4 regions of the Paenibacillus sp. USHLN196 genome follow, and region 3 is predicted to be linked to each of the others. Evidence: riboswitches for the same ligand, from Rfam matches in the RefSeq annotation. Region 3 holds a riboswitch; each other region holds the start of a gene.

Region 1 (7,746 bases), on a different contig from region 3:
CATGCACGCCGTCGGCCTCCACCGCTACAGCCAGCTCCACATTATCGTTTACGATGAACGGGACCCCGTGCTGGCTGCACACCTCGCGAAGCCGCAGTGCAAGCAAGCTGCGAGCTTCGCCAACCAGGGCGCCAGTTCCCTTTTCACGGAACTGGAACAGCGTGATGCCGCCAGCAATGGCCTGGCGCAGCACTTCCACCGGGTCTTGCGTCGTATTGACGCTGCCCATCACCAAATACACCTGCATCGCGCGTCGTACGGCTTCTGCATCCCAAGGGCGCATCACTGCTCACCTCGCTGTCTGCGCTGATACGCAAAATGATTCGTTGGTCCATGTCCAGCCCCAATCCCCAGCTCATCTTCGATGGCTGCCTGAATGAAGGCTCGCGCGGTCGTAACGGCAGCCAGAACCGATGAACCCTTAGCTAACTCTGCGGTGATGGCAGCAGAGTATGTGCATCCCGTTCCATGCGTATGACGTGTTACCACACGAACATTCTCCAGATAATGAAAAGACTGTCCATCGTAGAGCACATCCACGATCATGCCACTTCCTTCATCATGACCACCTTTGAGCAAAGCATACGTCGAGCCCATCTGTACAATCCGTCTTGCGGCTTCTTCCCGCTGACTCAGATTCGTAATGGACATCCCGGTGAGCAGTTCTGCTTCCGGAATATTGGGTGTTGTGATCAGGGCATGGGGCAATAGCTCTGTGACCAGCGCCTGTACAGCTTCCTGCTGAAGGAGAGGAGCACCACCTTTGGCGACCATCACGGGATCGATGACCAGATTAGACCAACGGTATTGTTGCCATTTTTCCGCGACGAGCCGAATAATCTCAGCACTATATAACATGCCGGTCTTCGCCGCAGTTGGCTGAAAGTCTTCCCCGGTCGAGTCCAATTGCTGGGCAATGCCATCATAAGGGATGGGAAAGACGCCCTGTACACCTGTAGTATTTTGGGCAGCAATAGCCGTGATAACGGTCATGCCGTATACCCCAAGCTCCTGGAACGTTTTCAGATCAGCCTGAATGCCTGCGCCGCCCCCGTTATCAGAGCCTGCAATGGTTAGCGCTTGAGCAATGTTCATACTGCACCTCCACGGATCTGACGTATCTGTGCGTGCTCTGCCAAGAGTTCAGGTGTCACTTGTGCCAGTTGATTCAACAACTCAATCTGAAAGCTGCCTGGGCCCTGATGTGCCGTGTGCTCTGCCGCTAGTTCAGCCGCTACGCCATAAAAAGAAAGCGCTTCAACAACACTGCCTAGAAGATCGGCTTCCAATTCCACTATGGCTGTAAAAGCGCCAATCACTGAACTTAGCAGACAGCCAGCACCCGTGACCTGAGTGAGCAGGGCATGTCCATTACTCGTGAGGAATGTGGATTGTCCATCGGTAATGATATCTTCTTTCCCCGTAATGACCACGACACAGCCGAGCTTATGTGCTGCCCGCTCCGCAATGCCGATCCGGTCACCCTCACCTGATCCTGCGTCCACACCTTTGATATTCCAGCTCTCACCGATGACATTGGCGACTTCCGCCACATTGCCGCGCAGTACTGTGAGGCGTAGCTCACGAACGAGCATCTGAACGGTTTCTGTACGATAGGCGGTTGCACCTGCACCGACGGGATCGAGCACAACAGGCACGTGATGTGTATTAGCTGATTGACCAGCCAATCGGATCGCCTGAACGACTTTGTCATCGAGTGTACCAATGTTGAGTACCACGGCTCCTGACATCTTGGCGACATCGGCAACTTCCTCATGAGCATAGGCCATAAAAGGGGACGCACCAAGTGCAAGCAGACCATTGGCTGTAAAGGGAGCCACGACAAGGTTGGTGATATTGTGTACCAACGGGTTTTGTGTACGAACACGTTCCAGATAAGACATATAATTTCCTCCTTGTTTTGTATGCGTTCCTGAATCCTTTGACCAAAAAGCTGTAAACGGCTGTTTATTCGGATATAGCGTATCTCAGGTTTCTTAGATTTCTGAGACCGCTTCAAATCCTTGATTAGGACGCTCAGATTCGTTAGGACTCGCTCCATGCTCTATTCCAGACATGTTAAGGCGCATTTAACTTTGCTTTGATTCCCTATGCTTCTTCTTTAGTTACTCTCCGTGCAGATTAATAAAAGCATCCTCGGCTTTCACTGATTCAGGAATCAATTCGTTTTCAACGAGCCATGCACGTACATTCTCCCACGACTCCATTTCCTGCCGACCAAACGGTTGACCTTCTTCATTCATAAGTGGCAGTAAAATAGCCAGACTTTTAGTTTCGATCTCGGCGTCCAGCGGAGACGTTTCATTCTCATGAGCGAGCAGAATATTCAAGGCTTCTTCTGGATGCTCCGTTACATATTTCTGTCCCTCCTGGATCGCTTTGACGAACCGGTTAAGTTGGTCCTTTTTCGCTTCAATGCCCGTTTCACTTGCAGTCAGAACCAATTCATAATAATCAGGCACACCATAATCGACGGGGTTAATTGATCTCATGGCATGTCCTTCTTTCTCCAGAATCAATTGTTCATGGTTAATAAAACCACCCATAATCGCATCCGCCTGTCCGGAAGCCAGCGAAGGAATCAGATCGAACCCGACGTCGACCAGATTCATGTTGTCGGGGTTGCCGCCATCGTGGCTAATCATCGTACGCACCATCGCTTCATACAGGGGAATCGAGGAATAGCCGACAGTCTTTCCTTCAAGATCTTTGGGTGAATTCACGTTACCATTGGCTTCGGTCAACAGATGCACAAGCGGATGCCGAACAACAGCAGCAATGGAACGTACAGGAATGTTCTCACTACGCGCAAGCAAGATTTGGGGTTGGTAGCTTAGAGCCAGATCAATTTTCCCGGCAGCAACAAGTTTGAGCGAATCATTGGTATCCGCAGGCATCTGAATTTCGACATCGAGACCTTGATCTGCAAAGTATCCTTTTTCTTGAGCAACGTAGATGAAGGAATGTACTGCATTCGGGTACCAGTCGAGCATGATGGACAGTTTATCTTTGGTGTCTGAGGCTGGTTCTGTTACAGACGAGTCTTTTTGCTCTGCATTGGTCACCGAATCTGTTGTTGGCGTGTTTTTGCTAGCACCTGTGGTACCACATCCGCTAACGATCAGCAACAGGCTGATGAGCATGATAGGAAGCAGGGAGTATATGCCTTTGTTATTCATAAATGAATTTCCTCATTTCATCGTTTGGATTTGTAAAGCTATTTTTTCTCTCCATGACACCGTATGCTAAATCGTTTCTCCAGCCAAGCAATCAGTGCAAACAAAATGATTCCCAGCAGGGATAACAGCACAATAGCGGCGAACATCGCATCCGTATTCATGTTGCTGGACATGCGGCGGCTGAAGTAGCCGAGCCCTTTACTGCCACCAAGCCATTCGCCTATCGTTGCACCAACCACGCAGTACACCACAGACATCTTTAGCCCCGAGAAAAAAGAAGGGAGTGCCAGTGGAACCTGGAGTTTGCGAAAAATATCCCATTTGCTAGCGCCCATGGTGAGCAGCAGTTCACGCTGCTCCGGATCGCCTTGGCGGAGTCCATCGTAGGTACTGACCACAATGGGGAAGAATGCGATCAGGAACACCACGGCGACTTTACTCCACAGCGTGTAGCCGAACCACAGGATGAATACGGGGGACAAGGCAATCAGCGGTATGGTCTGACTAATCACGATGAAGGGATATAAGGCCTTTTTAATCGATCGGTTCATATGCATGCCTGTCGCCAGCATAATTCCGCTCACTATGGACAAGCCAAAACCAACAGCAACCTCCATAAAGGTAGCAGGCAGATGTAGGGTCAGCAGCAGACGACGATGCTCAACCAGTGAGCCTGCGATGGCTGTGGGTGCGGGAATGATGAAGGAAGGCACCCATCCCATACGTACAATCATTTCCCAGATCGCCAGTAATAAGAGCATGAGCATAATAAACAAACCATATTGGGAAAGCCACTTCGAACACCACGTCCAGACGCTAACCTCAGCTCTATCATTTTGCATGCAATTGTTCCTCCAGTTGTTGCCTCATCTGCACGAGAGCCGGTTCGTAGATCAGGTCCGAATGCCTTGGACGTGGCAAAGGAACCGTCATTTCCAACAGTTGCTGACTTTGACCCCCTGGAGTTAACAGAATGATGCGGTCACTTAACAGCAGGGCTTCTTCAATGTCATGTGTAATAAATAAGAAGGTTTGGCCAAAGCCCTCCCACAGCTCCAACAACCAGCGATGCATTTCGCGTTTGGTTAAGGCGTCGAGCGCACCGAAGGGCTCATCCAGCAACATGAGCTGTCCGCCTGTAAGCAAAGTACGAAGCAGTGCGACCCGCTGCCGCATGCCTCCGGATAACTCATCCGGATAGGAATGTTCATAACCTGACAGGCCGAATCTTGCTAATCCAACCATGATGTCGGCCCGCAGCTTGTCCTTGTCCTGTCGGCCTGGTGCCAGCTCGGCAGGCAGCATGCAGTTCTCCATGACGGTACGCCAGGATAACAGCAGATCTTTCTGCGGCATATAAGCGACTCGTCCGAGCCTTTGTCCTTGCGGTACATCGGCAATGTCGATGGTGCCGACGGTAGGTTCAAGCAAGCCTGCGAGCAGCTTGAAGAGCGTGCTTTTGCCTGATCCGCTGGAGCCGATGAGCGAGACAAATTCTCCTTGTTGAACCTGAAGCGACACATTGGCGAGCACGGGGGAATCCTTTTTTTCGGGAAAAGCGAAGCTTACGTTGTGAATGGTTACATGGTTGTTCATCTGATCCTCACCCCCTTGATGTCAGACTGCTGGAATAACGACGGCATCTTGTACTCCGCAAAAAGAAACAAAAAAGACCCACCCATTTCCGGAGAAATGAGTGGGTCTGTAAGTTAGATCCGCAATTTATCTTCACATATACATGATAAAATTCCGCTTACTAAAAGGCCGCTCCACTTCCCTCCGCTGGTATGATCCAGATCAGGTTCAAAGGGTCCGAATAGTCATATTCGTCTCAGCCGCAGGGCTCCCCTAGTGCAAATGTACAAGATATGCAGTTGTGTATTCAGCATATATCACTTGAACATGAACTGTAAAGAGGCAGCATGATGGAATTCTTGAGGTGGACTTGGAGTCAGAACCTGAGAGTGAGGTTGTAATCATACAAATTTCAGTTGGAAATGATGATTTCATCGACCTGTAATGATTTGTAAAATGAGGATATTGAATAGAACAAGGAGAGGTTCCGATGAGAAATAAAATAAAAGATCCGTTCTGGTCCCATTATGTTGATCTGGTACGGACCGTGGTTGTCCCCTATCAATGGGAGGCACTGAATGATCGCATCGAGGGGGCTGAACCTAGCCGGGCCATTCATAATTTTCGCATTGCTGCGGGTGAAGAAGAGGGTGAGCATTATGGCATGGTATTTCAGGACAGTGATGTGGCCAAGTGGATCGAAGCTGCGTCATACCTGCTTGCAGCCCAACCAGATCCAGAGCTGGAACGCATTGTGGATAGGGTCATCGAGACCATTGCTCAGGCTCAACAAGCTGACGGTTACTTGAATACCTACTTCACACTAAAAGAACCTGGAGCACGCTGGACGAATCTGGCGGAATGCCACGAACTGTACTGTGCAGGTCATATGATTGAAGCGGGTGTCGCTTATTATGAGGCAACGGGTAAGCGTAATCTGCTGGATGTGGTCATTCGTCTGGCCGATCATATTGGGACGGTATTCGGTACAGAACCTGGACAATTGCCTGGATATGATGGGCATCAGGAGATTGAACTGGCCCTATTCAAGCTGTATCAGACCACCGGGAAAGAGGCCTATCTGAATATGAGCCATTATTTTCTTGAGCAGCGGGGGAACAGTCCACATTATTTTGTGCAGGAATGGGAGAAGCGTGGGCGTAGTGTGCATTTTGGAGAGCTGGATATGGTTCACCGTCATAGCTACTCTCAGTCTCACCTTCCGATTCGAGCGCAGGATACAGCGGAAGGCCATGCGGTTCGCTTGGTGTATATGTGTGCTGCAGTGGCAGACGTAGCGGCAGAGACGGGAGATGAGTCGCTGAAAGAAGCATGTGAGCGATTATGGAGCAATACGGTCAACAAGAGAATGTACATTACGGGGAGCATCGGTTCATCTGCCAAAGAGGAAGCATTCACAGGGGATTATGACCTGCCGGGAGACACTGCCTATGCGGAGACCTGTGCGTCGATTGGATTGATTTTCTGGGCAAAACGCATGTTTCAGATCAAGCCGGACAGCAAGTATGCGGACGTATTGGAGCGAGCACTGTACAATACCGTAATTAGCGGCATGTCACTGGATGGACAACGCTTCTTCTATGTGAATCCGCTCGAAGCCGATCCGGAGCTGCTCAAGGTGAATCCGAATTATGCACATGTGCGGACACGTCGGCAGGGATGGTTCGGTTGCGCCTGCTGCCCACCCAATATCGCACGGTTACTGGCTTCATTGGATCAATATGTGTATACCACCGATGAGGCTGCATCCACACTGTATGTGCAATTGTATATCGGTGGCGAAGCAGCATTCACGCTGAATGGTACGGACTTTTCCGTAAATATGAACTCGACCTATACCTCCAACGGAGAAGCGGTTATCCGGATCGAGTCTGTTTCCGGGGAGGAGACAGGATTCACAATGGCATTAAGAAAACCGGATTGGTGTGTATCTCCGGAGTTGTGGATTAACGGAGAAAAGGCAGATGTAGACGACGCTATAATTGAATGCGGTTACATGAAAGTGCAACGATGCTGGCAAGCCGGAGATGAGATCAGGTTACGTTTTCCCATGGAGGTGTTACGCATGAGAGGCCATGACTACATCAGGGATACGTTTGGTAAAGTTGCCATTCAGCGCGGACCCTTTATGTATTGCCTTGAAGAAACGGATAACGGTGCAGGATTATATCGTATTGAATTACCCGCATCAGCGGAATTTGAGGTGAATCATGGGGGAGTGAATCTGTTGGGTGTTCCCGATCTTACCATAGAAGCAAGGCGACTCGTAAGTCATGAGGATGGTGCAGTTCAACTATATCGCAGTGATGTGAGACGGGAGGTTCAACCCGTGACGCTACGATTCGTTCCCTATTTTACATGGGCGAATCGGGAAGAGGGCGAGATGAGTGTCTGGGTTCGAGAGTGGGACGGAGAGGGTCAGCAACAACATGGAAAGGAGGTGATTCACGGGGACTGAAGCAGGTTTGGAATCGGTTGTTGCGAACTCCGTTCAGATAAGACGGAAGAATGAAGAACGGTTATAAGTCGTGTACCAGCCTATGAACGTTAACGATGAATCCATTGAGGAGGCCAAGTTCATGAGGTTTAAAATGATGTTGACCGCAGTGCTATTCCTGGCGGCTGCGCTTGTATTTGCTACGGATCAAACGTATGCCCACGAGTTGTCCACTGACAAGCTCATTCTCCAGACGGGAAGTCATGGCGAAATCTCTTCCATTAAGATCAAGGGCGATGCTTTTCCGACGGAATACGTTATGAATGCAACCGTTGCGCCAGAACAAAATACAGCAGACCACCAGTGGCTCGGTGAACTGATGTTCACGTACAGACTGAATGGTGGGGCGTGGACGAAAGCCTGGACCAATCTGTCGGCAGATGGGCGAACCATCACGAATTCCGGCAATCAGGTGACGGTGACCTATGCGAATGCATCGAATGCTCAAGGTAT
Region 2 (7,746 bases), on a different contig from region 3:
GTTACAAAGCTGTTATACTCGCTCTAGCAACTTAACGAAAACGAATTTTGGAGGTACTAACTAACATGAAAACAAACATCTTTGTCCAAAAGGCCGTAACCGTCGGGTTGTGCGCTACACTAGGTTTTGGAGCTGTACTAATGACTAACGCACCTGTTGCACAGGCAGCAACTGCTTCTGTATCCACAGGTCAACAGATTGTTAACTATGGCAAAAAATTCACTGGAACTCCATATAAATTTGGTGCTTCAACTTCAACAACCAAGGTTTTTGACTGCTCTTCTTTTATGAAATATATTTTCAAAAAGTATGGTGTAGATTTGCCGCGCACTTCCGTGAAACAATCCAAAGAAGGTAAAGCTGTGTCTAAAGCTAATCTGCGTGTCGGAGATCTGGTGTTCTTCTCCAGTGGCAGCCGTTCCACAGGTTCCAATGTCACTCACGTAGGTGTTTATGCCGGGAACGGCAAGATTCTGCATACGTATGGATCACCAGGCGTAACCCTCTCGGATCTGAACTCAGGTACTTGGAAGAGAACATATGTTAAAGCTCGTCGTGTACTTTAGAACTTATCATAGCTAATCAGTAAGGACCGGAGGTTACTATCCGGTCTTTTCTTTTTACCCTCATTTTGCCACACTCTAAACTGGTGATTCATGGAATTCGCTGTATAATCTAATTTCTGTCGTGAAGCATGTAACCAATCCCACGCACGGTATGAATCAGTTTCACACTTCTACCCTTGTCCACTTTAACTCTCAAATGTTTGATGTATACATCCACTACGTTAGTATCCATTGCATACTCGTAACCCCATACTTCCCGCAAGATATCACTTCGCGTACATGCTTCATTTACATGCAACGCCAAGAATTCGAGCAATTCATACTCTTTTGGCGTTAATGTTAAGTACTCCCCAGCACGATTTACCCTTCTTGAGCGCAAATTCACTTTAAGATCATGAATTATAATTACTTCTTCACCTTCTTGCTTTACATTCGCAAAAACACGCAATAAATTCCGTATTCGGGCCAGCATCACGTTTAAGTGAACGGGTTCTTCCATCACGTCGTTAGCTCCAAAGTCCAGCCATTCCACGATGAACTGTGGAGATGCATTAGAAGTGATAACCAGTAGAGGTATAACCTGACCTTTATCTATCCACTGTTTCAGTTCTTCTTTCTTCTGTGGGCTCCGATGGCCCTGAGCCTTTTCACTATCTACCAGGATGATCAGATTGATATGTAACAACAATGGCTCAACGGATTGGTTAAGTTCAGACCATTCCTTACGGTGTACCTCATACCCTTCAGAACATAATACATCCTGAATAAGGTCAACCTGCTCTCCTGCTCCCATCAACAAAATGGCTGTTTTCACTGTTCTCACCCGGCCTGTCTCTATCCTTCTGCTCGCAGCAAAGGTTGGTACAGTTATCATGCCGTAAAATGAAAAAGTCCATTCCCTCAAGGGAACAGACTTTGCTTCATTTTTGCTTCAACCAAAGTAGCGGTGAACGAGTGTACGTGCCTCAGCTGTATCTTTTGTTCCGTGAACAAGAACACGTCCATCCTGGAAAATGACCATTCTATGAGCTCCTGTTGTAAAAGAGACCAAAAAAGGATTGGATTCCACTTTTCCTTCTTGAAGCCTGTCCAGGCGATCCGCTGTATGTTGAAGATCCAGATTCATGCGCCGTGCAGGCCGGATCTGAACGGTATCCCTGCCACACAACACATCTGTTTTCTCCAGATTGGACGCAGAAAGATAAGGATAAGTTGCCGAATCGCTGCAGGAAAGGCAGTCTTGCTTTTTCGCACCATCCACATTAATGGATATGTATTCGTTCCTCCACACGTCAAACGACAACAACTTGCGTCTCAGTGCACCCGTATTGCCACTAAGCAACTTCATCGCCTCTGCTGTCTGATTCGCCGTTACCATCTGTACCGCTTGAGGAATAATACCAGACGTATCACAGGTATCTCCCCCAAGAGGGACTTCTCCCAGCAAACAGTTTAAACATGGCGTGTCTCCAGGCATAAACGTATAGGTAATGCCGTAACTGCCCACACATCCACCATATATCCAGGGAATACGGTATTTCTGTGCCATATCATTCACGAGTAGTCTGGTATCAAAATTATCCGTTGCATCCATGATCAAGTCTGCATGCTGGACGAGTTCTTCCAATTCATCTACTCTGACATCCAACACTTTGCCTTCCACATGAACGGTGGAATTAATGGCAGATAGACGTTTTTCCGCCGCCATCGCCTTCGGCATCCGCTCAATCGCGTCCTGTTCTACATATAATTGCTGCCGCTGCAGATTACTCCATTCCACATAATCACGATCCACGATCGTTATGTGCCCGATTCCTGAACGAACTAACGTTTCAGCAATTCCTGTTCCGAGTGCACCAGCGCCTACGATTAGTACTCTGCTGCCCTTTAATTTCTCCTGACCTTCCTTGCCCAGCGGCGCATAACGTTCCTGTCTGGAATACCGATCGGCCTGCTCGGAAGATGTTAATTGATCTGTCATGTATGAACCATTCCTTCCACCGGACTGCTGGCTGCTGCATAACGCTTCACGGGAATCATGCCTGCCTCATATGCCAGTCTACCTGCCTCTACCCCCAATCGCATCGCTTTAGCCATGCTCACCGGATCTCCTGATCCGGATACGGCTGTATTCAATAATACGCCATCGGCACCAAGTTCCATGGCATAAGCAGCATCTTTGGGGGAGCGCAACCCTGCGTCCACAATTACAGGTACAACGGCCTGCTCAATGATGATCTCAAGATTATAGGGATTAATGATGCCTCTACCAGCTCCGATGGGAGAAGCGCCAGGCATTACAGCATGCACGCCAAGCAATTGCAGCCTTTTGGCCAGAATGACATCATCCGAAATATAAGGCAATACAGTGAAGCCCTTTTCAAGCAAAATTTCGCAAGCCTTGTACGTTTCAATTGGATCTGGGAGCAACGTCATTCCATCTCCGATAACTTCAACTTTAATCATATCACAAAGTCCAGATGCTCGTGCAAGCTCGGCAATTCGCACCGCTTCTTCCGCAGTGGAAGCTCCAGCTGTATTTGGCAGAAGAGTGTATTTATCGAGATCCAACGTATCTAGGAAATGCTTCTGGTTACGCTCCTCCAGATTCAGACGACGAACAGCAAAGGTTAGAATCTCCGTCTCAGATGCTTCCACAGCCTGGCTTTGCACTTCAAGATCAGAAAATTTGCCTGTTCCGAGCAACAATCTGGACTCAAACGTATATTTACCAATATTCAACATCATCAACCGCCTCCTACAAAATGTACAATCTCGATTCGATCGCCTTCTCTTAATGCCGTCGTTTCATGATACTCACGTGTTAAAATATGCCTATTCAGCTCAACAACTACAGTCTTGACTTGCAGATCAAAAGATTTAAGCAGTTTGTCCACACGATTCAATCCGTCTTCAATCTCCATCCGTTGACCGTTTACTATGATGTTCACTGCACCACTCCCTTTCTGTTCAATCGCTCAGGACTCAGCTCCTCGATCCCGAGTTCTTCTGAGCTATTGCCCTCAAGCAATTCAGCCATTAGTCTGCCTGTTATTGCACTGAGCAAAATACCATTGCGATAATGCCCAAAGGCGGCGAACAAACCGGGAACACTCTCGCAAGCACCTATATAAGGCAGTCCATCCGGAGTGGCTGGTCTTACGCCTGCCCATGCTCGCAAAAATCGAGCTTCTTTCATTCCAGGTACCCAATAGGTAGCTGCTGTTAGCAGCTTCTGTACACTCTGAACTGAAACGTTCAGATCCGTTCTGCCAGGCAGACTGGTTGCCCCAAGCCAAACTTCTCCATTGGCTTTCGGAACAATATAGATGTCTTCGGCATACACCGTTCTGTCAGGTCTGTACCCTGCATGTTCAGCTGAGAACTGAACGGCGGCTATTTCTCCTTTTACCGACCAAACAGGCAAGCTCAGATTTACATGTCTCATCAATTCTTCACTCTGTAATCCAGCCGCTATAATGACATGTTTGCATGTCATCTCACCGATCGATGTGGTGATCCCCTGTACACCATGTTCGTTTGCTCGCACGCGTATATCCTGTATCCCTTCCATCACCAGCGCTCCCATTGCTTGAGCTGATGCGGCGTATGCCTTTGTTAGATGGACAGGAAGAATCTCACTCTCGCAAGGCCTGTAGTAGGCTCCATACGTCTCTCTGTTAAGCCATGATGCCTCCTGTTGCACAGTGTAACGATCCCACCATACCTCATCAGCAGGCAGAGCTGAATTTCGATTGTTCTTATAGCTGCTCACTTCACTGTATGAACGAAAAGGGGTCAGAAATCCTTGGCGCTGCAGACCAACCTCTAACCCACTAAGGGTAGCCATTAGCACCTGTTGCTCATGAAGTAACTGCCTGCTCTGCCTGGCAAGCTTAGCCATCAAAGGATGAGCAAAATCTTCACTGTCTGCTGCCAGCATTCCAGCCGCGGCGCACGAAGTTCCTCCCGCGATTGCTGAACGCTCTACCAACAGTACATCTTGTCCACGAGAGGCAAGCTCATATGCAATGGCACAACCTATGACGCCTCCACCTACAATAATGGTTTCGGCATGAATCTTATCCGATCTATACGTAATACTTTTACTTGTTGATTCCGGTTCGGACTTCAGTTGATGACTGAACTGATTTCTGTTCTGACCCGTTATGTTCTCTTTCATCATCTCATCTCCTTGATTCAGCGCCGCAGACTTTCTGTATTAACGATAGCCTGTCTTAATGATGCAGCAGCTCGATCCGGTGAATCGTTCCCCCATAAGTACGAGATCACGGCAACTCCTTGTGCTCCCGTTGAGCGGATCGCGCGAATATTCGCCGGTTCAATGCCCCCAATCGCAATGACAGGAACGGAGACACCAGAGCACACTTCAGCAAGAGCATGCAATCCTCTTGGGTCAAGGTCAGGCTTACTATTGGTTGCATAGACATGCCCGAAGAAAAGGTAATCGGCTCCCCGTTCTTCAGCGATTTTTGCCTCATCGATTGAATGAACAGATACACCCAGACGAAGTCGCTGCATATTGCTTATGACAGCAGTGTTATACTTAGGCATAGCCTCTTGCCCCCAATGCACACCGCCATAGCCTTCATTCTGTGAGGACAGTTCTGATCCATTGATAACGATACGACAAGACGGGATTCCCACACTTCGCAAACTTTCAGCCCAACCGATTTTTTCTTGCCATGTGAGTTGTTTCTCTCGTATGTGAATATAGTCCACCCACGGCCAGACGTCCTTTGCTGCTTTCACAAAAGAGGCTTGATCCCCAGCCCCCGTAGATACAACATGCAGTTCAAATGATCCGTGTACATGTTCATGAGAAATTACCGTACTGTTCATCTCCTTCCATGCGTGAATGCTATGAAAATACAAAAAAGCCACTCCCGTAGGGGAGTGGCTGCGTATTAATGATCGGAGCAGATGACTGACTGATGCATACAGTTCATTTCGTACAAAACAGCTATGGAACTTATACCCATAACTTATACAAGGAACTGCATGTTTCAATTCGCTAAGCAGACAGTTGAAATTCCTTCGAATTTCCGTTTGCTCAGGTCATTTACTGAACGCGCGCGCCACTTCCCTACGCTGGTATGATCCAGATCAGGTGCAAAGGGTCCGGAATCGCATTCTTCCATCTCAGCCGCATCGTGCGGCCCCCCTAGTGTTCATATGAAGTTGTAGTTTATGTTACCATAGACGGTTTTTTTTGTCACCGTTCAATTCTATTAAACGTTCCCTGAATCGTCTAGTTCTTCTCAGACCATTCTTCGACATTCCATGTTTTGGTAACCCAACCCTCATAGAAATCAGGTTCATGAGATACCAACAACACTGTTCCCTTGAATTCTTGCAAGGCACGCTGCAACTCGGCTTTTGCTGTGACATCCAGATGGTTCGTCGGCTCATCGAACAGAATCCAGTTGCTCTCACGCATCAAGAGCTTGCACAAACGAACCTTGGCTTGTTCTCCACCACTCAGCATGTTAAGCGGACGGGTAATATGCTCATTTTTTAATCCACAGCGAGCGAGATGCCCCCGGACTTCATTCTGTGTTAAATGTGAGAACTCATTCCAGACATCCTCAATTGGTGTGATATTCCCAGCACGAACTTCCTGCTCAAAATAGGCTGTTTCAAGATAATCTCCCAAAAAGGTCTTTCCACTGAGTGGAGATATCTTGCCCAGAATGGTTTTCAGCAGTGTCGATTTACCCACACCATTACAGCCTACGATGGCAATTTTTTCGCCACGTTCAATCGTCATCGTCATTTTAGGCAGCAAAGGATACGTATACCCGATTTCAAAATCGATACCCTCAAAGACCGTTTTGCTGCTCGCTCGGGCATCCTTGAATTTGAACGTTGGTTTAGCCGCTTCATCTGGACGATCAATACGCTCAATCCTATCCAGCTGCTTCTCCCGGCTCTTCGCTCGACCTGAGGTGGAAGCACGTGCTTTGTTCCGCTGAATGAAATCTTCCTGCTTCTTGATGTATTCTTGCTGCTTCTCGTACGCATCAATATGTTGGGCTTTATTCATATCCGCCATCTCCAGGAACTTGTTATAGTTCGCTGCATATCGCGTTAATTTGGCAAATTCCAAATGATAAATGACATTCACGACTTCATTCATGAATTCCGTATCATGGGAGATTAGAAGAAAAGCGTGCGGGTAGTCCTTCAGGTATCGTGACAGCCATTCAATATGCTCTACGTCGAGATAGTTGGTCGGCTCATCCAGCAAAAGAGCTGTAGGTTTCTCAAGCAGAAGCTTGGCAAGAAGCACCTTGGTACGTTGTCCACCACTTAGAGCAGCAACATCCCGATCAAGACCAATCGCGGACAAACCAAGACCATTGGCCATCTCTTCCACTTTTACGTCAATCAGATAGAAGTCGCCCTGCTCCAATTGTTCCTGAATATCGCCCATCTCTTCGAGCAACTGCTCCAGCTTATCTGGGTCTGCATCTGCCATCTGGTCCGTAATATTCATCATTTCTTTTTCCAATTCAAGTAACGGAAGAAATGCATCCTTAAGCACGTCACGAATGGTTTTGCCTGGCGTAAGCTTCGTGTGCTGATCCAAATATCCATAACGGACCTTAGGTGTCCATTCCACTTTTCCACTGTCTTTAAGCAATTTACCTGTAAGGATGTTCATTAGTGTGGATTTACCCACGCCATTGGCACCAACAAGTCCTACGCGCTCTCCGGCGAGTAAGCGAAACGATACATTTTTAAATAACGTGCGATCTCCAAAATTGTGACTCACGTTTTCTACTGACAATAAACTCATAAGATGAGGTTGCTCCTATCTATTAGACATTACTTTTGATATTGTTCCGAAACCCTATTCTAGCACAGGTCCCTTCTTTTCTGAAAGTAATGTAAACAGTTCAGGAACCACTTCCATGATTTTGTCATGCAGGCTCTTCTAACGATTTGAGCAGTTATACTCAAAATAGCCTTGTGCAGCTGCTTGTTTTGCATCTGTGAACACTTCTTCGGCACGGTAACCATTACCACATGTGGAGGGGTAATAGTACTTGATACCCGTTGAAGGATCTACCCCACCTACGATGGCCGTTTTCTTCACGAGTCTGCCTCCACCAATCGCATAATTGTTGATCTTCTGATCCCCCACGGCTATTCC
Region 3 (7,746 bases):
GCCTTGCTCCACAGTCAGGGACAGGCCGTTCAGAACCGGTAGCTTGCTGCGCCGTTCACGGAATGATGCATGAACATTAACAACGTCCAGTGCAGGTGGAACCGGAGCAGGAGTCGTGTTGGCAGGTCGATCAGGCGTAGCCGAGTTAAACTTTTCACCGTGCGTTGGCTCTATTACACTTGCTCCTCGTCCAGGCTGGACTTGTTCATCCTGTTGCCGATTCATATGGTCATCACTTCCTAATATACAGATTACTTCTTTACTATCGCTTCTGTGGCCGCCAGCGCACGAGCAGCTTCTCCAGCAGGGCAATGAATAGGAAGAGCAGCAAGCTGAGCGCGACAATAATCATGATCGCCACGAATAAGCGGTCCGTACGATAAGCCGACTTTTGCAGCATCATATAATAACCAATACCCTTGTCTGCACCAATCCATTCGGCGATGATGGCACCCATCACGCTATAGGTAGCGGCGATTTTGACACCGGAGAACACGGATGGCAGCGCATGGGGGAGCTCCAGCTTCCAGAAGATATGATGACGTTTCGCACCAGCCATGCGCATATAGTTCATCATGGCCGCGTCAGTACGGGTCAAGCCGTCCATAGCCGCCACCGCAACGGGGAAGAAACAGACCAGGATGATCGTAATCAGCTTGGGCAACAGTCCGAATCCGAACCAGATTAACAGGAGCGGCGCGAGTGCGATGGTCGGGATATTTTGACTAAGAATAAGTAAAGGGTACAGGGCTGACTTGAGAAAAGGGACCAAATGCAGCATCATCGCAATCAGTAATCCGACCGCTGTGCCAGCCGCGAATCCAATCAGCGTTAACTGAATAGTTGCGGAAGCGTGCATGCCAAGCCGTTCGGCCTGAGTTGCCGCTTCGCGGGCGATGTCGGACGGTGCAGGCAGCATCCATTTCTCAATATGGAAGAGGGAGACGGCTCCCTGCCATATCGCTATAAAGAGAATAACCGCCACAATGGGCGGCCATACACTTTTGAAATAGGCATGCATTAGCGATACTTCTCCGTCAGGGTATCCATGCTGAAGCCAGTAGGGCTATGGGCGATTTTGATCTGGGAGATGATGCTTGGACTGCCAGCCTCCACAAGTACCTCGTGCATTTTACGGACAACCTCCAGCAGTTCCTCCAATTCACCTTCCATCGTTGTGTCGAGTGCGTTCACCTGATATTTCAGGCCGGATTGCTGAATAACTTCAATGGCGCGATCTACGTAAGGATAAGAGTTCTCGCCATTTGGCGTTTTGGGAATAACTTGAATGCTAAGCAGTGTGCTTGCCATGATAGATCACGGCTCCTTTCGTGATAAATTGCATGAATTGAACCAGGTTTACACTTATCACTCCGATTGCAGTACCCTCTTCCGATCGCTGTTATCCCCAGATTTCTTGAATCCATTTTCAATGGGGAAATCCGGAGATAAAGGCGAACACTTTGTTTCTTCAGATGGGTTCTGCACTCTTCGTTCTTGTGTAAAAAAGTTAAACTTAAGCAATTTTTATTGGGGTAAAAACTCGTTTGTATATGCCTTGCTCACATCGATCTGTTCATCCAGCAGTTTTTTGCTAAACATCCAGTCGGTGTAATTCTGCCACACTTCCTGTTTTTGTTCTCCCCAGCGTGGGGCGTCATCTGTGTACTTTGGACTAAGCCATTTCTGGCTTGCCAGTACGAGGTCTTTATCCAGATCCGGTACGGCCTTGATCAGAATGTTGGCTGCGTCTTCGGGATGATCAATCGCATATTGATACCCTTCTGAGGTGGCTTTCAGGAATGCTTTCACCAACTCAGGGTCGTTTTGGATCGTTTGCTCGTTGGTTACGAGGACAGGCGTGTAGTAATCTAATGCTTCTGAATAATCCTTCACATATAACATGTTGATCGGTTCCCCGCGCAGTTCGGCTTCAATACCCGTCCAGGCGTAGAAAATCCACGCAAAATCAATATCCCGTTTTACTGCGGTGAAAAAGTCAGCGTCACCCATGTTAATGTTTTTCACTTTCGATACATCGGCTCCGTCGCCTTCCATAATGGATTGCATCACGGCTTCTTCCACAGGGGAACCCCAACCGCCATAGGTTTTACCTTCAAAATCTTTCGGTGATTTGATATTCCGATCCGCCGGAGCAGCGAACCCGGATGTATTATGCTGAATAACTGCTGCGATGGAGACCAATGGAACACCCTGTGTGCGGGCTTGAGTTACACTCTCCTGATAACTTACGCCAAAAGGCACTTCATTGGAGGCAACCATTGTATCTGCGCCACCGGCACCTGGTTGTACAATCTCCACGTTCAAGCCTTCGGCCTTGTAAAAACCTTGATCTACAGCCGCATACAGGCCGGTATGATTCGTATTTGGTGTCCAATCGAGCACCACTTTAATATCTTTGAGGGCGGCAGTGTCACCTTCGTTGCTGCTTTCCGTATTTGTGTTGCCGTTCTGCCCAGCTGGGGCAGCTTCTTTGCCACCACATGCGGCTACAGTCACCATAAGCACGCACAAGAGCAACAATCCCATCGTTTTACGCCATTTCATTTGTGGTTCTCTCCTTCGGTATGTCCGGCCGATTGGCACGGGGTACTCCTTGGCTTCATATCCAATCATCTTGCATAAATCGACAGATTTATACCAGTTGAGATCTGGATAACGTCACTTTTTTAGCTCTCTGGCTATATAAAAGAACATTAAAAAAGCGCCCCGTATTCCGGGACGCGTGCAGGCGTTAGAGAGGTGGCGTTCAGCCATAGGGCTGTGCCATTTCGATATACTCCGATTCCTACGCTGGCATGATCCAGATCAGGTCTAAGGGTTAGTATCTTGGTGGGATACACTCTCAGCCGGCCAATTCCGACTCCCCTGGGAAACTATGAAGTTACGGGCATTACTAGGTGTAATTATAGGCCAGCGGGTGGAACGTGTCCAGTCAGGAACTGGATGGGGACACGTATGAACTTATCAAACAGGTCGTTATACATATGTATATCAGCCTGTTTAGATGTGTTATTTTCAATAATTATCGTGGCGAATCATATAAGGCAATCTGGCTGAGTGCAAAAGCATCGGATAGTGGGCCATAGCCTAAGTGCTGAAGATCTGGAAGGCTCCCCACAAATACTTGGATCAAATCCGATGTTTGATATCTCGTCGCATCAGGGCTACTTTCCCTATTTCAGCGATCAGCTTTTGATCGTTTGACCTTGCCCGGAGACGCTAGCTTCATTTAAACAACATAATTTAGATACAAAAGGAGATAGTACTGCTATACAAATAATTACTTTTTACATAAAAATGGGGGCGTACTGAATGATCCTTAAAACCATATTCGCAATTATTCTGTCCTATTGTGTCTACGTTTTTTTCACAGCTTACCTTTTATTTTTAGTTCCGTCTCCATCTACTATTGAAAATACGGATATGCAAAAATTGTTAACAGCAGGAAGTACGACAGATCGCGTACTGCTCTTGGAGGACGGCTTTCAATCCGGTCAGGTGAGAATCCAGACCATTCGAGAGGCGAAAACAAGCATCGACCTGGCTTATTACTCCATCCAAAAAGGAAAAACATCTCAACTCTTTTTTGCTGCTTTATTCGATGCGGCTGATCGGGGTGTTCATGTTCGAATCATTTTAGACGGGATTTTTCACAACATGCGCGGAGAATTGCGTGATATTCCAGATGCCATTGCAGCTCACCCCAATGTGGAGTTAAGGTATTATGAACCACTCAACATAGTTATGCCATGGACATGGCATAACCGTCTGCATGACAAGATCTTTCTTGTCGACAACACATATGGCATCATTGGCGGCCAAAATATTGGTGATAGATACATGGCATTGCAACCCAAAAAAGACTATGTATTCGATCGGGATGTCCTTGTTTACAATCCAAACCATAATAAAAACAGCACGGTTGTTGAAATGAAAAAATATATAGATCGGTTATGGGAACATCCATTCACCAAACCAGAAAAACATGCCAAACGTCAGCATCATACAAAGGGGTTACAAGAGCTGGCTCAGCTGGCTGAGTTATATAAAAAAGCTCAGGCTGAGAGCGATCCTTTTGTTAAAGTGTTGCCGAAGGAATGGGCTCAAGGGGCTCTTCGTTCCGACCACGTCGCTTTCATTCACAATCCAATCCAGAGGCTGTATAAAGACCCGACCATGTGGAGAGCATTTGTTCATTTCGCCAATCAAGCAAAGTCGAAAGTGTACCTTCAGACGCCATATGCCATTCCTACCAAGAAAATGAAGAAAGCCGTACATCTGTCGATGAATCCAAAAGCAGAATGGGTCATGTTAACCAATTCAATCCAGCAGACCCCTAACCCTTTGGCTTTCGCGGGATACTTAAGCTCTAAGAAACGGTTGCTTGATACCAATCTGGCCATTTATGAATACCAAGGCCCTTATTCCATACACGGCAAATCATTTGTCATGGATGATTACCTCAGCATGGTTGGTTCGTATAACCTTGATCCCAGATCCGCCTTTCTAAATACCGAATCTGCTGTGGTCATTTCTGGTTCTGCATTCGCCAACGAACTAACAGAAGCTATGGATATCAAACGTACACTTAGTACACGTGTGAATAAAGGTGAGCAACTAGCAGAATCTACGAATCAGAAAGGCTCTGTTTTCAAACGAATGGCAATCACAGCTTTATCCAAACTGTCTTTTCTCTGGAGATTTCTGTTGTAGGAAAGAACCAGCTATTAGATATAGCTACTTCCATAAATTTTAATTTGGAAAAATCAGATTTGTTCACAGAATGTTCACTTATGTGGAGGGTTTCCTCATCTCTATAATTACGAAGGTAAACAGAGAGGATGAGAGAATTGCCAACAAGCAAGAAGGAACAAATTATTTTCGGATTAATGATGTGTACAGGAATGGTTGTCGTCATGATGACATTCAATTTATGGCACAGTGGGTTACTCGGTAAGATGTCCCCGCTTGAGATACTGCTTCAATTCATATTATGTTTTGTCATCGCGTTTGTGGTAGAGTCCTTCATTGTCGGACCTATAGCGAGAAAGATTGCTTTTTCCTTACCCTTTGACAAGTCCAACAAAATTCTGGGTGTACTCGGCATGTCATTTTTTATGGTGATTGGCATGGTTCTGATCATGTCCTTGTATGGGATGGTTTCAGCATATCTCGCTGATCAATTAAGTGGGTCATCCGTATTCCGTACGTATCTCCATACCATTGCTCGTAACTTCAGCCTGGCGCTGCCATATCAATTGATCATTTTGGGACCCCTCGTCCGATATGTATTCGGTAAATTCATCAAAGGCAATGGCCCTGTAGTGCCTGTCGTTAACAAAAGTGTTTGATTCGGTTGGCCATAAGTATTTCCTGGGCAATCTTGTGCAAATGAATAGAGCGAATTCTTTCCCTTGATTTAAGGTGATCAGAGGCAAAGATGGGGCACTTGCCGCCATGATTACAGCGCTAACGAATCGAGAACATCTTATTAGGCCAGTTTTTAGGGAATAAAAAATCTAACGAATCTCAGCGGCGTTATTATGCTAAAAAACTGCAACGAGACCTTGAATTTGAGATAATTATCTATAATAACGTGTGTTAGATTTGTTAGAACAGAGTAACGCTACAAAAAAATGCCCACCGTCAGGTCATGACAGTAGACATCTCGATTTCTTTAATAGGTATATCTAATCCTCAGGACTGGATCGACACATAACTGTTAAGTCGCAGAATTCGCTATATGTTTGTTCTGCCATTGATACGTGATTACGCTAATGACAAGCAGGCCAACTGCAAAAATGGCAAGCATCCATGCAGACTGATTAACCGCCAGATGATCAAGACTCCATCCCGTAGTCAAAGGCAGAATGGCACCGCCAACCCCACCTGAGGCAATCAAAATGCTGGGTGTGGATTCTTCTGTTCCGGGCAGCAGTTTACTGGCAAAGACAAGGGCAATGGAGAATATCCCTGACATCGCAAGTCCAAGCAGTAAGATGATGAGAAATGCAGACCAGATTTGGTTTGTAAATGGAAATACCATTAACAAAAGAACAGATGCAAGACAACTGTACAGAACATAGACGCGGTATTGGAATTTCTCTGCGATATACCCGGCGAAGAGTCTTCCCACGGACATGGCAATCCAGAAACAGGTGACACTAAGCGCTGCTCCGGCTTCCTTCATGTTCATTTTCTCAATCAGGATCGCCGGCATGAAGTTCGCAAGACTCATTTCTGTGCCAACATAGAGGAAGAAGAACAGGACGAATAATACCAGAAGAGTCCTGTTACGGCCACGATAGGTTGGACTGGATGTACTTGCAGATGCGGGATGCATCTCACCCGATGTTCCAGCAGAGTGCGTATTTACGGAAGCATGATTTGAACTCTGTCGCTCCAGAAACTTATCGAGTTCACCGAATGATCCTTTTGCCCAGAAAACAAAGGTCAGCGCTGCGCAGATCGCAACAACGAGAAAGGAGAGACGCCAGTATCCGGCAGCAATGAGACCACTGGCAACGAGCGGCATGACCATCGCCCCGATTCCGAATAACACTTCCAGTCGACTCATGGCAACGGCTGTATTGTCTTTGATTGCCGCAATGATAATGGTGCCAATAACAGCTTCAACCATTCCGAATCCAAAGCCGGCAGCGGGTGCAATGACGAACATCCAGCCCCATGATGGCAGCAGCATATAGGATAATTCTGCAATACAGAGCAACGCTGTGGCGATTAACAGGCCTCCCCGTTTACCAAAGCGTCTGTTCAGCCATGGAGATAACAATACACCACCCAGGAATCCGGCAAATTGAGCAAAGATCAGCGTTCCGCCTTGGCTATAATCTTTGCCATAATGTTCAAGTGCAACCGGCAGAATGGAACCGAGCACAACGTGGGCAAGTCCAATCAGGAAATAGGATAGACATCCGATCCAAAGTAATTTTTTCATAAAGAACTCCTTCTACTTATATACATAAATTGAGGATCACAATAAAGCGCAATCTTGAAGACAAAGTCTATCATAACAGGACATGTTAAGTTGTGCCATGAATTCCTGATCGATACAGAAGGTTGCAATTAGGTCCGGCGTTCGTATATACTGAGACCAACAATTACAGATCGGACCATGCCGTTGAAGAGCATCCAACTCGGAGGCGTTTTCGCCAGGGGAGCGATATTTCCCCAAGTTAACCGGAACCGCCCGTTATCGCGGACCAAGAGGCTGGAAGCAGGATATCCTGATTCAGCAAGTTGGGTGGCACCGCGAGCAGAGCGCTCCTCGTCCCAAGGGATGAGGGCGCTCTTTGTATTTTTACAGCCAAAGGAGACGGTGACCATGTTGGAAATGAAATGGATTCGGGCACATGCAGAAGAGGTTCAGACCGCAGCAGACGGGAAAAAAATCAAGATCAACATTCGCACATTGTTAGAGCGGGATGAAGAACGTAGAGCACTTTTGCAGGAAATTGAAGAAGGTCGCAGGTTGCGCAATACGTTATCTGCTGATATTGGCAGGCTAATGCAAGCCGGGAATCGGGAACAGGCTGAAGGATTGCGGGCTCAGGTGAAACAGATCAATGAACAGTTGGAACAAATGGAAGCGAAGCTTGCCCCTGTACAGGAGGAAGTAACCAGGCTGCAATGGCTGGTACCCAATATCGTATCACCGGATACCCCCAATGGCTCGTCGGACGCGGATAATGTAGAGCTGCG
Region 4 (7,746 bases), on a different contig from region 3:
ATTTTCAGGCCAATACCAATCGTTTTATCGTCGATTATTCAACCTGGTCTCACCCCGAAGCACTGCAACTTAAGCTTCAACTTATCGAACAGGGCATGGACCAGCTAAGGCCCATTACCTTCACATACTGTAGTGCCGAGGGTACACAGACCCACCGAACTGCCGACCCTCATACCATCGTACTCAAGAAGCATTCCTGGTACCTATATGCCTTTTGCCACGAGCGAAATCAATTTCGCATGTTCAAACTTGTACGTATGCAGGATGTCACGCTTGCTAACGAGCACTTCGAGCGTAAAATTATTAACCCACAGGACAGACCCTGGCAGCAGGAATGGACCCGTCCGGGCAATCAGGCTGGGTTAACCTTGAAATTCCATGCTCGCGTCCGTCATCTAGCGGAAGAATGGTTCGGGATTGAGAACGTCATCCCTGATGGGAATGGGTATTACATCTGCCAGGTTGCTTTCCCCGAGGATGCCTGGTTATACGGGTTCATTCTGGGCTTCGGCGCGGACGTTGAAGTATTGGAACCTCAGCATATTCGAGACGAGATCTGCCGTATCGCGGAGCAAATTGTACAAAATTATATCCCCCCGACTCAAACCTGACAGACAGCTGTCCAGTTCCTCCCCGTATACTTCAGATATATTCAATCTGTACATATCCAAGGAGGAATTAATAATGAACGTCACTGTATGTCAAAGCTGCGGAATGCCGCTGACAACCCCTGCTCAATTTGGCACCGAAGCAGATGGAAGCACGACTCGTGAATACTGTATCTATTGTTACAAGGAAGGCACGTTCGAACAGCCTGGTATTTCACTGGAAGGCATGACGGAGATGTGCACTGCCATTCTGAAGGAGGAGGGCATGGACGAGGAATCCGCTCGTTCGATGCTGCGTAACCAGCTTCCTTTTTTGAAACGTTGGCGCACGAATACAACGGATCAACATGCTGAATCTCTTGCGGAAAACTCTACTGCTTCTGCTAATCCTGGTCAGGTAACAACAGATCATTCGTTCTCAACCCAGCCTGTTCGTTATGTCACGCTCCCAGGCAAACGTCTTGCTGGCATATCCGCCCGTACAACCAATGCCATTGAAATTAGTGGCAAAGGCTGTATTCAAGGACTCTGGAACAATTATTTTGCCTCCGAGCACCTCCCTGCACCCGAAACTGCCCGCTATGGCTGTTACGCGGATTACAACGATGGCATAACCGGAGAATACACCATACTGGTGGGGCATGAGGTCAGCTCCGATGAATCCTTACCTGAAGGATTGGATGACATTCTGCTCCCTCCTGCGACTTACGCGGTATTCACTTCCAGAAAAGGACCCATGGCAGAGGTTGTCGGCGAAGCATGGGGAGCCGTGTGGGCATGGGACAAACAAAGCGACAGGACATTCACAGGAGATTTCGAGTTGTATGATGAACGCAGCTTGAATCCCGAAAGTGTACAAGTCGATATATACATCGCTGTTCGTCAAAATAGATAAGCGTAGTACGATATACATCTCAGTCAGAATCAAAAGTAGTTCGCATCCTTCTCCATATCACATCAGCTGCCGAGTTTGCTCGGCAGTTTTTTGTTATATCCGGAACTACATAACCACCCAAACAACCCGACCATGGTACCAAGTTAGTTAGCATGCTTTGCATCATTTAACCAGATAATATGCCTCATATGTCGGTACCATTGACTTCCTTAGAATTGGGACTATTCACATAACAACCGATTCGATCCTCCCATATCAAACCTGTCATATCCGGTTCTTTACTCCTGAATTTCCCTAAAACCGTTTACATCTCCTTAAAACCGGGTAAAATCACTACAATCCAATTGGATTTACATTCTAAAGTCATCTATTTCGTCTAACAAGTCATATGTACCTATATGCGCACCCGGCAACATAACCAGTCGAAATACATAATTTAAAAAAATGCATTAAAGGAGGAACCAAGATGATCCGCATGCCTATTCAGCAAATGATCCCGTACCACCACCAATATCCGCGCAACACGGCGACCACTGCTCCTAAAAAGGAGAATGAGAACACTCAAGGTCTATCCTTTCATGAAATTCTGCAGCAAAAAATGGCGAAGAAGAATACGTCTCCTTCCCTTCGATAAAATTGACAACGGACCCTATTCGAGTCCGGTTATCAACCGTCTTTCCGCAGCTTAGCGGAAGGGCGGTTATTGGCGTTGGGTAACAAACAACTGTACAGTTCTCAGTCATATTTTTATAATAGTTTAAATATCTTCAAGATCCATGACATATACGAATTGTAAAAGGGGACTTAGCCTATGATCACCATTGGTTGTTTTCACGCCCACTATTCTAACATCGCCTTAATTGAAGAGACGCTTGCTCCTTATGAAGTTGAATTGGTCCATTACGTGGATCCAGGACTGGATCGTCTTAAACATGACGCTGACTTTAACGATGTAATTATCCACGAGAAAGTAGCCCAGACGCTCCACTGGATCGCTGAGTGTCATGCAGATGCCATTATGGTCACGTGTACCCTCTTTGCGACAGTACTAGAGCAGGAAGCCAAACAGGTCCCTGTGCGTGTGATCGGCATAGATGATCCGCTATTGCAGGAGATGCGGCGAGTATCCGGAGAATACATCATCGTTTTCACCAACCCCGCAACCATTGAAGGAACGATGGCACGGGTGAATCAGGCGTTACAGCAAGAGGATGGAAGTGGGCAGCTACACGTTTCCCAGACAGCTCAGACGGAAGCGGTGTGCATCCCGGGGACATTCGAGATGATCATGCGCGGAGATAAGCAAGGATATCTCGAAGCAGTACGTGAAGGATTACAGCAGATTGCTGAGCAGTATCCTGGTAAAAGCGTAATTGCAGCCCAGCTCTCCATGGCTCCTGCAGCCGCACAGGTCGCAACAGACACAGGCATTGAGATCCATAGCCCATTGGCATTGCTTGCGACGTATTTGGAAAAGAATTTGGGGTTAGCTCGTCAATGAACTAGCACATACGGAGGAGCACCAAAATTCAGTGATGCTCTTTAATTCGTTATCGCAGGAATTCGTATAAGATATGGACCACGAACCGTCGCAAAGCTGATTCTGATAAAGGCTGAGTACGTGCAGAATATATACCAGCCATATTCCTAAAGAAAGCCGTTCTTCTCTGCAATAACAGAGAAGAACGGCTTTATCTCTATTACAGACTGCCCAGTTTACGCTGTACTAGCGCCTAGGAGCGTGTCCGATATTCCTCTGCCTTTTCTTGCATACCCGCTGCTACAGCCTCATTCTCGGACAATCCTTTGTCCGCGGCAAAGGCACGGATGTCCTGCGTAATGCGCATGCTACAGAACTTCGGTCCGCACATGGAGCAGAAATGAGCTTCCTTGGCCCCTTCGGCTGGCAGCGTCTCATCATGGTACGAAAGCGCACGTTCCGGGTCCAGCGACAGGTTGAACTGGTCCCGCCAGCGGAACTCGAACCGCGCTTTGGACAATGCGTCATCCCGACGCTGAGCACGTGGATGGCCTTTTGCCAGATCAGCTGCATGGGCTGCAATCTTGTAGGCAATAACCCCTTCTCGTACATCATCCTTATTAGGCAAGCCCAGATGTTCTTTTGGCGTAACGTAACAGAGCATGGATGTGCCGAACCAGCCAATCATGGCCGCCCCAATGGCAGACGTAATGTGATCGTATCCCGGGGCAATATCGGTCGTCAGCGGCCCCAGCGTATAGAACGGTGCTTCCTGACAGATCTCCATCTGCAAGTCCACATTCTCCTTGATCTTGTGCATCGGCACGTGACCCGGGCCTTCAATCATCACCTGCACGTCGTGCTTCCACGCGATCTGTGTCAGTTCTCCAAGCGTCGCGAGTTCCGCCATCTGAGCTTCATCGTTGGCATCGTAGATACTGCCTGGACGAAGTCCATCTCCCAGCGAGAACGCAACATCATACCTTTTCATAATCTCGCAGATTTCTTCAAAATGGGTGTACAAAAAATTCTCCTGATGATGCGCAAGGCACCATGCTGCCATAATGGACCCACCACGAGACACGATGCCTGTCATCCGCTTGGCCGTCATCGGGATATAACGCAGCAGTACACCTGCATGAATCGTAAAGTAGTCCACGCCCTGCTCTGCCTGCTCAATTAGCGTGTCACGGTATAACTCCCAGGTCAGCGCTTCCGCTTCGCCATTCACCTTCTCCAACGCCTGATACAGCGGCACTGTACCGATTGGCACAGGTGAATTGCGGATAATCCATTCCCGGGTGGTATGAATGTCTTTGCCTGTGGACAGATCCATTACGGTATCCGATCCCCAGCGTACCGCCCAGGTCATCTTCTCGACCTCTTCCTCGATGGAAGAAGATACAGCAGAGTTGCCAATGTTGGCATTGATCTTCACATGAAAATGACGACCGATCAACATCGGCTCACTCTCCGGGTGATTGATGTTAGACGGCAGGATGGCTCTTCCACTCGCCAGCTCCTGGCGCACGAATTCCGGCTCCACGCCTTCACGAATGGCGGCAAACTCCATCTCTGCCGTAATGACTCCCTGCCTCGCATAATGCATCTGAGTCACACAGCGTCCGGACTGTGCTCGCAGCGGTTTACCACGCAATCCAGGGTACTCTTCGGCTCCAGCTCTCTTCCCTCCGGGCTTTAGTCCGTTATCCTCGGGTTTTACTGTACGGCCTTGGTAAGCCTCGACATCGCCACGCTCTGTGATCCAGCGGGTACGCAGGGCTGGTAGACCTGCACGGATATCGGCATGAAATCCGGGATCAGTCATGGGGCCGCTCGTATCGTAGACACGCAGCGGTTCGTTATGCTCCACCCCTTGGGGAGTATTCGTGTCATGAAGGGCTATTTCACGTTCAGGAACAGCAATGTCCGGCCGTGAGCCCTGAATGTAGACTTTGCGGCTGCCCGGAAAGGGTTGAACCCGTCCGGCCGCCTCTGTTTTCTTTTCCACCTGCTGACCCGTATGTTCCTGTTCCATTGCTTGTTGTCCCGTTTGATTTCCTGTACTCATGTCGCTTGTCTCCTCCTCATTGTTCGTTCGCTTGGTTTTGGGTTGGCATAGCTCGCTTACGTACCTGTCCCAAATCATGCGCAATGCAGAGAAGAAAGAGCGATCCTACGCCAGACCAGAGGAGACATCATCATGTACAGTTCAAAACAGACCGAAGACTGCCGCAGATCATGGATCTACGCAATTTTCTCTCCTTATCCAAGCCCACTTTCGCAGGTTATTGAAAAAGAGGCCCATGGAGTTCGCGCTATCGCCTGTTCCCTGTATATAAAAAAGCCGGTCCCCGAAGGAACCGACTTTGATGTCCATCACCAATAATGCACCTTCAATCAGCTCCTTAACGGAGCACTGCAAGGTTCACATCATGTGGTGGCTGTGGTCATATCGCCGATTACTTCCCTACGCTGGTATGATCCAGATCAGGTGCAAAGGGTCCGGAATCTCATGCGATTCCGTCTCAGTCCGGACAGTTCGGACTCCCCCAGTAACGTTAACAAGTTGCGGCTTACACAAGCCGCTGTTCATATTCAATGAAGCTGGCCCCGTTGGGCCGTCCATTACAGAGTAGCGCAACCGGAACATAAAAACAACCTTTATATTCCAGATTACTAACTTGATTGGTGACAGACCTTACATCAACATCAGGATAACATGAGCCCCATCTGCGTAGCCGCTTCCTTTAGCACAGGTGCGTATTCGTGCAAAGTCTCCTGCGAAAGTCGGCTGACAGGACCTGAGACCGAGAGCGCAGCTGCAATATTGCCTCTACGATCCATAATCGGCACCGATACCGCCGCAGCTCCCGGCTCACGTTCCTCGTAACTCGTCGCATATCCGTTATCCCGGATGTCTCCCATCTGCGCCAAATACACCGCTGGATCGATAAATACCGGCCATTCAGGCCCATTCATCAGTTCTTCACGGTCCTCGTCCGTCGCAAACGCCATCAAGACTTTGCTGGAAGCCCCGACAGATAGCGGGAGTCTAACGCCGACGGGGGCAACACGGCGAATGGCCTGATCACTTTGTACAGCCTGAATCCGAATCCGTTCACTGCCATCACGCAGGTACAGACTTACGGTCTCTCCCAACCGGTCTCTCAGCCGCTCCATTGCAGGCAGCAGCAAAATCGCCGGATCATCACTGCGTGACATATGGGCTGATAGCTCCCAGATTCGTATGCCAAGTCGGTACTTCTCCGTTGCCGCATCCCGGATGACAAAGCCTCGATCCTCCAGCGTAGCCATCAGGCGATGCACTGTACTTTTGTGCAAACCAATCTGACTGGCAATTTCGGTGAGTCCCAGATCACTGCGCGTGGTAAAACATAATAATATATCCAGCGCCCGTTCTACAGCCCGGACGGTTAACTTACGATCTTCCATGGCATGATGCCCTCCTCATGTTTCATCACATGAAACTTGGTTACATAAATTATATGAGAAACGGTCTCATCTGTAAACCAAAAAGAGTCAAGATCTGAATAGGCCAAGTTATAAATTTTTCCTTTTTATAAGACTAAATCCCCTGTAATTTACTCGCTAAGGGAATGTTACCCATATATCTTAAGAACTATATAACAATTGCGTAACAAATGCCCTCAATCAATTGACTTTGACTATATTGGAACATACGATAAAGATATATTACTTTAAGATATCGCTCTGAAGCAGGTTCTGAAATAGACGTAATTCTCTTTTCATGTCGTTGTTATCTTCAACTGAACTTCAAAGGAGGGGCATTCATGTATCCAACATCCCAGAGCGAAGCCCCGCTGCAAACAAAAGTATCCGATCTGCCCTCTTCGTTATCACCGAGGCTGATTCGATTCAAACATATTATCGTAGCGTTGCTGCTCTCCGTTGTATTTTTCCTGCTGTTTTGTTTTATTGCACTGCATGGTTATATCGCATGGGTATTATCCAATCCAACAGTAGCGCCTGTCTTCTCGAATCCGATGCAGGCCAAGAACATGAAGTACGAAGACATCACATTTCCGGCAGCAGATGGCAGCCGGACGATGCAGGGATGGTATATCCCTGCTGACAACACTGCGAGCAAAACGATCATCTTCAGTCACGGGTATGGTGCCAACCGCGAAGAAACATGGGTACCTATGTACGATCTGGCCCACTATGCCCATCAACTCGGGTTCAACGTGGTGATGTTCGATTACGGTTTTGCCTCCCAAGTAAACAAAGCTGTAGCCACAGGTGGCAAAGCTGAGTCACAGCAGTTGCTCGGTGCAATCCAGTTTGCCAAGCAGCGTGGTGCGCAGGAATTGGTTGTCTGGGGCTTCTCGATGGGTGCCGGTACAGCGTTACAAACCGGACTTATTACGAAGGAAGTCGATGCGATGATTCTGGACAGTGCGTTCCTGCTTGAGCCGGATACGCTGTACCACAACATTCACAACCAGATTGACCTCCCGCGTCAACCGACACTGGAGATTATGAAACTGTTGTTCCCCGTTCTGAATGGAACCGGATTACAGCAGATTCCGTATCAGGAAGTTAAAAAAGAGGACTATCCGTTTCCGATCTTCTTTATCCACGGTACGGAGGACGAGAAGGCACCTTACCCGATTGCAGAGCAACTCGCCGCCAACCAAACCAATCCGTACTCGGATGAATGGATTGTCCAGGACGCGCATCATGAACTTATTTTCCGGGAACACCCGAAGGAATATCTT

The links. A riboswitch is a leader RNA that binds a small molecule or an ion and turns the genes downstream of it on or off. The one in region 3 is predicted to bind thiamine pyrophosphate.
Region 1: linked by a shared signal. The riboswitch ahead of WFI24_RS03400 (ABC transporter ATP-binding protein) and the one ahead of WFI24_RS21435 (ABC transporter substrate-binding protein) in region 3 are both predicted to bind thiamine pyrophosphate.
Region 2: linked by a shared signal. The riboswitch ahead of WFI24_RS03055 (thiamine phosphate synthase) and the one ahead of WFI24_RS21435 (ABC transporter substrate-binding protein) in region 3 are both predicted to bind thiamine pyrophosphate.
Region 4: linked by a shared signal. The riboswitch ahead of thiC (phosphomethylpyrimidine synthase ThiC) and the one ahead of WFI24_RS21435 (ABC transporter substrate-binding protein) in region 3 are both predicted to bind thiamine pyrophosphate.

Annotation. Positions count from the first base shown of each region.
Region 1 covers NZ_JBBCYH010000002.1:5,022-12,767, forward strand. The annotation lists gene thiE (thiamine phosphate synthase) at 1-283, opposite strand, end outside; gene thiD (bifunctional hydroxymethylpyrimidine kinase/phosphomethylpyrimidine kinase) at 283-1,095, opposite strand; partial or broken gene thiM (hydroxyethylthiazole kinase) at 1,092-1,910, opposite strand; gene WFI24_RS03390 (ABC transporter substrate-binding protein) at 2,127-3,200, opposite strand; gene WFI24_RS03395 (ABC transporter permease) at 3,239-4,042, opposite strand; gene WFI24_RS03400 (ABC transporter ATP-binding protein) at 4,032-4,796, opposite strand; TPP riboswitch at 4,958-5,060, opposite strand; gene WFI24_RS03405 (glycoside hydrolase family 127 protein) at 5,266-7,254, shown strand; gene WFI24_RS03410 (DUF5695 domain-containing protein) at 7,376-7,746, shown strand, end outside.
Region 2 covers NZ_JBBCYH010000001.1:704,078-711,823, forward strand. The annotation lists gene WFI24_RS03025 (C40 family peptidase) at 66-566, shown strand; gene WFI24_RS03030 (response regulator transcription factor) at 676-1,389, opposite strand; gene WFI24_RS03035 (ThiF family adenylyltransferase) at 1,498-2,547, opposite strand; gene WFI24_RS03040 (thiazole synthase) at 2,544-3,311, opposite strand; gene thiS (sulfur carrier protein ThiS) at 3,314-3,517, opposite strand; gene thiO (glycine oxidase ThiO) at 3,514-4,752, opposite strand; gene WFI24_RS03055 (thiamine phosphate synthase) at 4,767-5,462, opposite strand; TPP riboswitch at 5,654-5,763, opposite strand; gene WFI24_RS03060 (ABC-F family ATP-binding cassette domain-containing protein) at 5,839-7,389, opposite strand; gene WFI24_RS03065 (hypothetical protein) at 7,528-7,746, opposite strand, start outside.
Region 3 covers NZ_JBBCYH010000009.1:109,820-117,565, forward strand. The annotation lists gene WFI24_RS21420 (ABC transporter ATP-binding protein) at 1-225, opposite strand, end outside; gene WFI24_RS21425 (ABC transporter permease) at 263-1,021, opposite strand; gene WFI24_RS21430 (thiamine-binding protein) at 1,021-1,311, opposite strand; gene WFI24_RS21435 (ABC transporter substrate-binding protein) at 1,528-2,568, opposite strand; TPP riboswitch at 2,789-2,901, opposite strand; gene WFI24_RS21440 (phospholipase D-like domain-containing protein) at 3,337-4,737, shown strand; gene WFI24_RS21445 (hypothetical protein) at 4,866-5,375, shown strand; gene WFI24_RS21450 (MFS transporter) at 5,747-6,982, opposite strand; gene serS (serine--tRNA ligase) at 7,370-7,746, shown strand, end outside.
Region 4 covers NZ_JBBCYH010000018.1:55,415-63,160, forward strand. The annotation lists gene WFI24_RS29725 (helix-turn-helix transcriptional regulator) at 1-611, shown strand, start outside; gene WFI24_RS29730 (zinc ribbon domain-containing protein) at 685-1,503, shown strand; gene WFI24_RS29735 (hypothetical protein) at 1,970-2,137, shown strand; gene WFI24_RS29740 (aspartate/glutamate racemase family protein) at 2,315-3,004, shown strand; gene thiC (phosphomethylpyrimidine synthase ThiC) at 3,237-5,021, opposite strand; gene WFI24_RS29750 (hypothetical protein) at 5,187-5,372, shown strand; TPP riboswitch at 5,434-5,547, opposite strand; gene WFI24_RS29755 (IclR family transcriptional regulator) at 5,696-6,439, opposite strand; gene WFI24_RS29760 (alpha/beta hydrolase) at 6,799-7,746, shown strand, end outside.